Regions from separate parts of the Streptomyces sp. BL1 genome, predicted to be linked through region 2. Evidence: predicted binding sites of a transcription regulator. Region 2 holds the regulator's gene; the other holds the start of a gene.
What was found. Region 2 encodes HrcA, which represses chaperone genes, less so after heat shock. Its sites were predicted from a motif close to TTNGCACTCNGNNNNNCNGAGTGCNAA; they were not measured.
Positions count from the first base shown of each region.

Region 1: the regulator HrcA is predicted to act here: its motif matches at 2,877-2,903, upstream of groL (chaperonin GroEL).

Region 1 is NZ_JBXYWZ010000002.1:4,370,126-4,374,507, reverse strand. It holds gene AC3AGO_RS19340 (PTS transporter subunit EIIC) at 1-200, shown strand, start outside; gene AC3AGO_RS19335 (hypothetical protein) at 320-964, opposite strand; gene groL (chaperonin GroEL) at 1,121-2,749, opposite strand; gene AC3AGO_RS19325 (cold-shock protein) at 3,286-3,489, opposite strand; gene AC3AGO_RS19320 (MoaD/ThiS family protein) at 3,940-4,218, opposite strand; gene thrC (threonine synthase) at 4,271-4,382, opposite strand, start outside.
Region 2 is NZ_JBXYWZ010000002.1:5,259,091-5,263,472, reverse strand. It holds gene AC3AGO_RS23065 (nitronate monooxygenase) at 1-542, opposite strand, end outside; gene dnaJ (molecular chaperone DnaJ) at 630-1,763, opposite strand; gene hrcA (heat-inducible transcriptional repressor HrcA) at 1,764-2,780, opposite strand; gene AC3AGO_RS23050 (MBL fold metallo-hydrolase) at 2,964-3,701, shown strand; gene AC3AGO_RS23045 (DUF3097 domain-containing protein) at 3,855-4,382, shown strand, end outside.

The DNA of each region.
Region 1 (4,382 bases), 890 kb from region 2:
AGGCCGCCGGGCAGGGCGACGCCGCACTCGCCGACCCGTCCGCCGCGCTCGCCGGCAGCGGCACGACAGGCACGGAGACCGGTACTCCGGAGCCGGGCAGGGCGGACCCGACCCCGGGGCTTCCGGGCACCCCCGACGGCCCGCCCGCGTACGACGAGAGCGAGGGCGACGCCGGGCGGAAGGCACGCTCGGAGGTCTGACCCGTACGGCGCCCGCGCGCACAGGACGGCGGGGCGGCACCCCGAACCACCGGGTGCCGCCCCGCCGTTCGCGTACGGGCCGGGCGCCGTCACTCACGAGGCGCCGTCACGGGACGCCGTTACGTGGCGGTGCTCCGCCCCGTGTGCTGCCGGCGTCCGCTGCCCAGCCCCGCGAGCCGGCGGCCCGGCGTACGGGCACGGCCGCCGCCGTCGGACGCGGCGCGGTGCGAGGTCGCGGGGCCCTCGTCGGCCAGCGCGTCGAAGAGGTCGCGGACCTGCACCATGGCGTCGCGCATCCCCTCGGTGCCGGCCCGGCCGCGGGCCGCCTCGCGCACCTTGCGGTAGCCGTGCAGCCGGCTGCCGTGGTGCACGGACAGCGCGTCGAAGTGCTCCGGCTCGTCCGCACCCGGGTAGCCGCGCACCTGCGCGAGCCGGGCCACCAGCCGGTCGACCTCGACGACCGCCTGCTGCGGGGAGTCGACGAACTGCTGCTGGGCCGCGGCCCAGCGGATCCGGTACTGCTCCCGCTCCTCGGCCGGCAGCGGCCTGCTCTCCAGCGAGCCGAACCTCCGTACCCGCTCGGACAGTTCGGTCTCCGCCGCCCTGGCGTCACCGTTGTGCCGGTCGAGGGCCCTGTCGTACTCGGGTCCGAACCGGCGCTTCAGACCGCTCCGGCTCTCCTTCCTGCCCCGCAGCACATACACGGCTGCGGCAACGGCGAGGACGAGCACCACTGCCAGAATCACGATCACAACTGCGGACATGTCTGCCCACCCCGGGCTTTCTTCTCGCTTGTCGTGCGGGCTCTGTCCCGTTCGCGAGTGCCCCTGCTGCGCCGGACAAACACCGAGGGCGGCACCCCCCAACTCGGGGAGTGCCGCCCTCGGTTCGTACAGCTCGGGCTGCCGATCCGGAAAGGATCAGAAGTCCATGCCGCCCATGCCGCCGGCAGCGGCAGCGGCGTCGGCGCCGCCGCCCTTCTCCGGCTTGTCGGCGATGACGGCCTCGGTGGTGAGGAAGAGCGCCGCGATGGAGGCGGCGTTCTGCAGCGCGGAGCGCGTCACCTTCGCCGGGTCGATGATGCCCTCGGCGATCATGTCCACGTACTCGCCGGTGGCGGCGTTCAGGCCGTGACCCACCGTCAGGTTGCGGACCTTCTCGACGATGACGCCACCCTCGAGACCACCGTTGACGGCGATCTGCTTGAGCGGGGCCTCCAGCGCGAGCTTCACGGCGTTGGCGCCGGTCGCCTCGTCGCCCTCGAGCTCCAGCTTCTCGAAGACCGAGGAGGCCTGCAGCAGGGCCACGCCACCGCCGGCGACGATGCCCTCCTCGACGGCCGCCTTCGCGTTGCGAACGGCGTCCTCGATGCGGTGCTTGCGCTCCTTGAGCTCGACCTCGGTGGCGGCACCGGCCTTGATGACGGCCACGCCGCCGGCCAGCTTCGCCAGACGCTCCTGGAGCTTCTCGCGGTCGTAGTCCGAGTCGCTGTTCTCGATCTCGGCGCGGATCTGGTTGACCCGGCCCTGCACCTGCTCGCTGTCACCGGCACCGTCGACGATGGTGGTCTCGTCCTTGGTGATGACGACCTTGCGGGCGCGGCCGAGCAGCTCCAGACCGGCGTTCTCCAGCTTGAGGCCGACCTCCTCGGAGATGACCTGGCCGCCGGTGAGGATGGCGATGTCGCCGAGCATGGCCTTGCGACGGTCGCCGAAGCCCGGGGCCTTCACGGCGACGGACTTGAAGGTGCCACGGATCTTGTTGACCACGAGGGTCGACAGGGCCTCGCCCTCGACGTCCTCCGAGATGATCAGCAGCGGCTTGCCGGACTGCATGACCTTCTCCAGCAGCGGAAGGAGGTCCTTCACGTTGCTGATCTTGGAGTTGACGATGAGGATGTACGGGTCCTCGAGCTCCGCCTCCATGCGCTCCATGTCGGTGGCGAAGTAGGCGGAGATGTAGCCCTTGTCGAAGCGCATGCCCTCGGTGAGCTCGAGCTCGAGCCCGAAGGTCTGCGACTCCTCGACGGTGATGACGCCTTCCTTGCCGACCTTGTCCATCGCCTCGGCGATGAGCTCGCCGATCTGCGAGTCGGCGGCCGAGATGGAGGCGGTGGAGGCGATCTGCTCCTTGGTCTCCACGTCCTTGGCCTGCTCCAGCAGCGCGCCGGAGACGGCCTCGGTGGCCTTCTCGATGCCGCGCTTCAGCGCCATCGGGTTGGCACCGGCGGCAACGTTCCGCAGGCCTTCCTTGACGAGCGCCTGGGCCAGGACGGTCGCGGTCGTCGTGCCGTCACCGGCGACGTCGTCCGTCTTCTTGGCGACCTCCTTGACCAGCTCGGCGCCGATCTTCTCGTAGGAGTCCTCGAGCTCGATCTCCTTGGCGATGGAGACACCGTCGTTGGTGATCGTGGGGGCGCCCCACTTCTTCTCCAGCACGACGTTGCGGCCCTTGGGGCCGAGGGTCACCTTGACGGCGTCGGCGAGCTGGTTCATCCCGCGCTCGAGGCCGCGCCGCGCTTCCTCATCGAACGCGATGATCTTGGCCATGTGAAGTGGTCCTCCCGGACTGGGGGTGGATTACTCCGGACCGCGCTGGCGCCCGCGACGGACGGCCTACGGGCCTGGTGGTTCCTTGCCCCACCCGGCCTGCGGGCCTCACCGACCCGGTCCTTCCCTGGCACTCTCCCATGGAGACTGCCAACGCCAATGATTAGCACTCACCCCCCTTGAGTGCAAGGTGCTCACGTTTCGGGGCGCTGAGACAACGTCCCGTCATGAGGCCTCAGCGCCCGTCGCAGGGCCACCGCCAGGGGCGGTGGTCGGGCGACGGGCGGGCGCAAGGCGCTCACGTATCGGAGCGCTGTGGCAACGTCCCGTCATGAGGCCTCAGCGCCCGTCGCAGGGCCACCGCCAGGGGCGGTGGTCGGGCGACGGGCGGGCGCAAGGCGCTCACGTATCGGAGCGCTGTGGCAACGTCCCGTCATGAGGCCTCAGCGCCCGTCGCAGGGCCGGCGCCGGGGGCGGACAGCAGTGAGGGGGCGTGCCCGCTGTCGCGGACACGCCCCCTCGTACTGTTGCGAAGATCAACCAGTCACGCGGACCATGTCCGCCTGCGGTCCCTTCTGACCCTGCGAGACCTCGAACTCGACCCGCTGTCCTTCGTCCAGGGTGCGGTACCCGTCCATCTGGATCGCGCTGTAGTGGACGAACACGTCCGCACCACCGTCGACCGCGATGAAGCCGTACCCCTTCTCCGCGTTGAACCACTTGACGGTGCCCTGAGCCATTCCGAACTCCCCTATTACTGGCCCTTGCACGAGCCCGCACTTCACGAACCCGGGTCAGACCTCACTTCCGGACAAGCGGAGGCGTGCGCCGGAACCTGTCGACCGCCGCTGAATGTATCTGCACGGCCGCCCTCTGCAACAGGTCAATCGGACGAGAATTCGTGCGACGGCCGATCGGTAATTTACGGCCAAGTGCCGTGAAAGCGGGGCAAGTCGGGCCGGGCATAGCGCACCTAAGCCACAAATGCCGCACCAATTTTGCGCACAACTCATCCGCATCTCAGGGGCGTTCGATGCGCGTCTGGGGAGGATGAGGCGGAAGCGACGACAAGCCTATCGCGCTCCGAAACACGGAATCGCCCCCTCCGGTGTTCCCGGAGGGGGCGATTCGAAGTTTTTCGATCTGTTGATGCTTCAGCTGCTTTTCGGCAGCCGCCGTCTGACAGCGGGTCAGCAGCCGCCGGCCACGGCCGGGATGATCGACACGCCGACGCCGTCCGGCGTGGGGGTCTGCAGGCCCTGCTCGAAGCGGACGTCGTCGTCGTTCACGTAGACGTTGACGAAGCGGCGCAGCTTGCCCTCGTCGTCCAGGACGCGCGCGCCGATGCCCGTGTGGTTCTTCTCCAGGTCGGCCAGCACCTCGGACAGCGTGGCGCCCTCGGCGCTCACCTCGGCCCGGCCGTCGGTGTAGGTGCGCAGGATGGTCGGGATGCGGACGTTGACGCTCATGGGAGTTCTGCCTTCCGTGCGGTGATGCGGTGGTGCTGCAGTGGTACGGGGGTCAGGCGAGGCCGGCTTCGCGGAACGCGTCCAGGCTCGGACGGATCACGGCCGAGGGCCCGGTGGTCGGCGCGACCGCGTCGAGCGTCTTCAGACCGTCGCCGGTGTTGAGG
Region 2 (4,382 bases):
CCGCCGGCCTCGACGCCCTGGACGACGACGGCCGCGGCGCCGGCCCACTCGGCGGCCTGGGCCTCGGCGACTGAGGTGACGGTGACGACGGTGACGGTGCCGAGCCGCGCGAACCGCTCCAGCACGCTGCGCACCGGGCAGCCGAAGTGGAAGGAGACGACGGGCACCGGGTCGTCGAAGAGGATGGCCAGCTTCGCCTCGTACGCGTCGTCGCCGTCACGGTCGGTGTCGCCGAGCGCCGTCTCGTACCAGGCGGCCTCGCCGGCGAGCTGGTCGCGGTACACCTCGACGGCGGCCGGGTCGCTGGTGGGCGGCTGCGGCATGAAGAGGTTCACGTTGAACGCCGCGGAGGTCAGCCCCCGCAGCTGTTTGATCTCCTCGTACATCGCCTCGGGCGTCTTGTAGCCCGCGGCGAGCGACCCCAGACCGCCGGCCTCGCTGACGGCCGCGGCCAGCTCGGGACAGGAGACCCCGCCGGCCATCGGTGCCTGCACGATGGGGTGATAGATCAGCTCGGAGAGCTTGCTCAGCGCGGACGACATGGCCACATCCTGTCACGGTCGCCGCATGCGAATACGCCGAGGGCCCCGGGGAGTCCCCGGGGCCCTCGGCGTGGAACGAACCGCTCGTCAGCGGCCGTTGAAGGCGTCCTTGAGGCGGTGGAACAGGCCCTGCTGGCCCGGCTGGAACTGGCCCTGGGGGCGCTCCTCGCCGCGCATCTTGGCGAGCCGGCGCAGCAGCTCCTCCTCCTCGGCCTCCAGGCCCGTCGGGGTCAGCACCTCGACGTGCACGATGAGCTGGCCTCGGCCGCCGCCGCGCAGGTGCTTCACACCGCGCTCGTGCAGCGGCACCGACTGGCCGGACTGCGTGCCGGGCCGGATGTCGACCTCTTCCATGCCGTCCAGCGTCTCCAGCGGCACCTTCGTGCCGAGGGCCGCGGCCGTCATCGGGATGGTGACCGTGCAGTGCAGGTCGTCGCCGCGGCGCTGGAAGACCGGGTGCGAGTTCTCATGGATCTCGACGTAGAGGTCGCCGGCGGGGCCGCCGCCGGGGCCGACCTCGCCCTCGCCCGCGAGCTGGATGCGGGTGCCGTTGTCGACGCCGGCCGGGATCTTCACGGTCAGCGTGCGCCGCGACCGGACGCGCCCGTCTCCGGCGCATTCGGGGCAGGGGGTCGGCACGACGGTGCCGAAGCCCTGGCACTGCGGGCACGGCCGCGAGGTCATGACCTGGCCCAGGAAGGACCGGGTGACCTGCGAGACCTCACCGCGGCCTCGGCACATGTCGCAGGTCTGCGCGGAGGTGCCGGGGGCCGCGCCCTCGCCGGTGCAGGTGTTGCACACGACGGCGGTGTCGACCTGGATCTCCTTGGTCGTGCCGAACGCGGCCTCGTCCAGGTCGATGTCCAGCCGGATCATGGCGTCCTGGCCGCGCCGGGTGCGCGAGCGCGGGCCGCGCTGCGAGGCGGTGCCGAAGAAGGCGTCCATGATGTCGGAGAAGTTGCCGAAGCCGCCGCCGAAGCCGCCCGCTCCGCCGCCCGCGGCGCCGGAGGCCGGGTCACCGCCGAGGTCGTAGACCTGCTTCTTCTGCGGATCCGACAGCACCTCGTAGGCGGTGTTGATCTCCTTGAAGCGGTCCTGGGTGTCCGCATCCGGATTGACGTCCGGGTGCAGCTCGCGCGCCAGCCTGCGGAAAGCCTTCTTGATCTCGTCCTGCGAGGCGTCGCGCTGAACGCCGAGGACCGAGTAGTAGTCCGTCGCCACTTACGACTCCGCCAGGATCTGTCCGACGTACCGTGCCACTGCGCGTACAGCTCCCATCGTTCCGGGGTAATCCATGCGGGTCGGTCCGACCACGCCGAGTTTGGCGACTGCCTCGTCGCCCGAACCGTAGCCGACTGATACGACAGATGTGGAACTCAGGCCCTCGTGAGCGTTCTCATGCCCGATCCGTACGGTCATGCCCGGATCCTTTGCCTCGCCGAGCAGTTTGAGGAGCACGACCTGCTCCTCGAGTGCCTCCAGCACCGGCCGGATGGTCAGCGGGAAGTCGTGGCCGAAGCGCGTGAGGTTGGAGGTGCCGCCGATCATCAGGCGTTCCTCCGTCTCCTCGACCAGCGTCTCCAGCAGCGTCGCCAGGACGGCCGAGACGGTGCCCCGGTCGTCCGCGTCGAACGCCTCCGGCATGTCCTGCACCAGCGAGGGCACTTCCGTGAACCGCTGTGCGACGACCCGGCTGTTCAGCCGGGCCCGCAGGTCGGCCAGGGTGGCCTCGCCGATGGGGGCCGGGCAGTCGATGAGGCGCTGCTCGACGCGTCCGGTGTCGGTGATCAGGACGAGCATCAGCCGGGCGGGCGCGAGTGACAGCAGTTCCACGTGCCGCACTGTCGAGCGGGTGAGTGAGGGGTACTGGACGACGGCGACCTGCCGGGTCAGCTGCGCGAGCAGCCGCACCGTACGGCCCACCACGTCGTCGAGGTCGACGGCGCCGTCCAGGAAATTCTGGATGGCGCGCCGCTCGGGCGAGGAGAGGGGCTTGACGCCTGCCAGCTTGTCGACGAAGAGGCGGTATCCCTTGTCGGTGGGGACACGGCCCGCGCTGGTGTGCGGCTGGGCGATGTACCCCTCCTCCTCCAGTGCGGACATGTCGTTCCGCACCGTCGCGGGAGAGACCTGAAGGTTGTGCCGCTCCGTCAGGGCCTTGGACCCGACGGGCTCTTCCGTGCCGACATAGTCCTGGACGATGGCGCGCAGCACCTCGAGCCTGCGTTCGTTGAGCATCTGGCGCACCTCCCGTCCGGCCGCTGCTCCGGTCTTCCAGTTCTGGCACTCTCACCGGGGGAGTGCCAACTTCCCCTGAGCCAGTGTACGGCCGGTCGTCCTGGCCGGGGCAAGGTGGCCCGGACCGACGTGCCGGACCGACGGTATCGCGCCGCAGCGGGCGGCTGCGGATAGCGTCGTTGTATGGCGGCACGATGTGAAGAGGCAGAGCAGTCCCGGTGGGAGCGGCCGGCCCCCGGCGTGTGGCGGCGGAGGCTGCCGCACTGGGATGCGACGGCCGGTGCCGTGGCCGGCTCCGACGGACTGCTGGTGATCGACACGGGGGCCTCGCTGCGGGAGGGCGCGGAGATCCGCACCGGCCTGCGCGAGCTCACCGGACTCCCGGTGCGGCACGTGGTGCTGACGCATCCGCACTTCGACCACGTACTGGGCACGGCGGCGTTCGCGGGGGCACGGGTGTACGGCGCCGACGGGCTCGCCGGCCTGCTCGGCAGCTCCGCGGAGCGGGAGGCGCTGCGCGCCTCGGCCGCCGCGCACGGGGCGGAACCGGAGGCGGTGGCCGAGGCCCTCGACGTGCTGGTGGTGCCGCGGTATCCGGTCACGGACGAGCTGAGCGTGGACCTGGGCGGACGCGCGGTGCGGCTGGTCGCCATGGGGGCCGCGCACTCGCCGTACGACCTGGTGGTGCTGGTGCCGGGTACGGAGGGGGCGCCGCCGGTGGTGTTCTGCGGAGATCTGGTGGAGGAGTCGGGTGCGCCGCAGGCGGGTTCCGACGCGAGCCCCGCGCGGTGGCCGGACGCGCTGGACCGGCTGCTGGAGTTGGGCGGCGAGGACGCGGTGTATGTGCCGGGGCATGGCGCCGTTGTCGGCGCGGACTTCGTGCGGGCTCAGCGGGACGAGTTGGTGCGGCGCGCCGGCTGACGCTTCGTGCTTGTGCGGCGGTTCGTGTGGCGTGTGCGGCTTGCGCTGTGGTTTGCGCAGTTCCCCGCGCCCCTTATCTGCGCCGTTCCCCGCGCCCCTTGTTCGCGCGTGCCCCTTGCCTGTTGGCGGGGGACGCCGGTGAAGAATGGCGGTATGCGCAGCCGTGAATATGACGCAGATCTGACGCCGCCGTGGAAGAAGCCGCAGGCCGTTCCCGAGGTGCCCGCCGACCCCGAGCTGGTCGTGGAGGAGGTGACGACCGGCTTCTGCGGTGCGGTGATCCGCTGTGAGAAGTCGGCGCAGGGCCCGGTGGTCACGCTGGAGGACCGCTTCGGCAAGCACCGGGTGTTCCCCATGGAGCCGCGCGGGTTCCTGCTGGAGGGGAAGACCGTGACGCTCGTACGTCCGCAGGAGGGCGCGGCTCAGGCGGGCCCGCGGCGTACGGCGTCCGGGTCCGTCGCCGTGCCGGGGGCGCGGGCGCGGGTCGCACGCGCCGGGCGGATCTACGTGGAGGGCCGGCACGACGCGGAGCTGGTGGAGCAGGTGTGGGGCGACGACCTGCGGATCGAGGGCGTCGTCGTCGAGTATCTGGAGGGCGTCGACGATCTCCCGGCGATCGTGCGGGAGTTCGGGCCCGACGCGGAGGCGCGGCTGGGTGTGCTGGTGGACCATCTGGTGCCC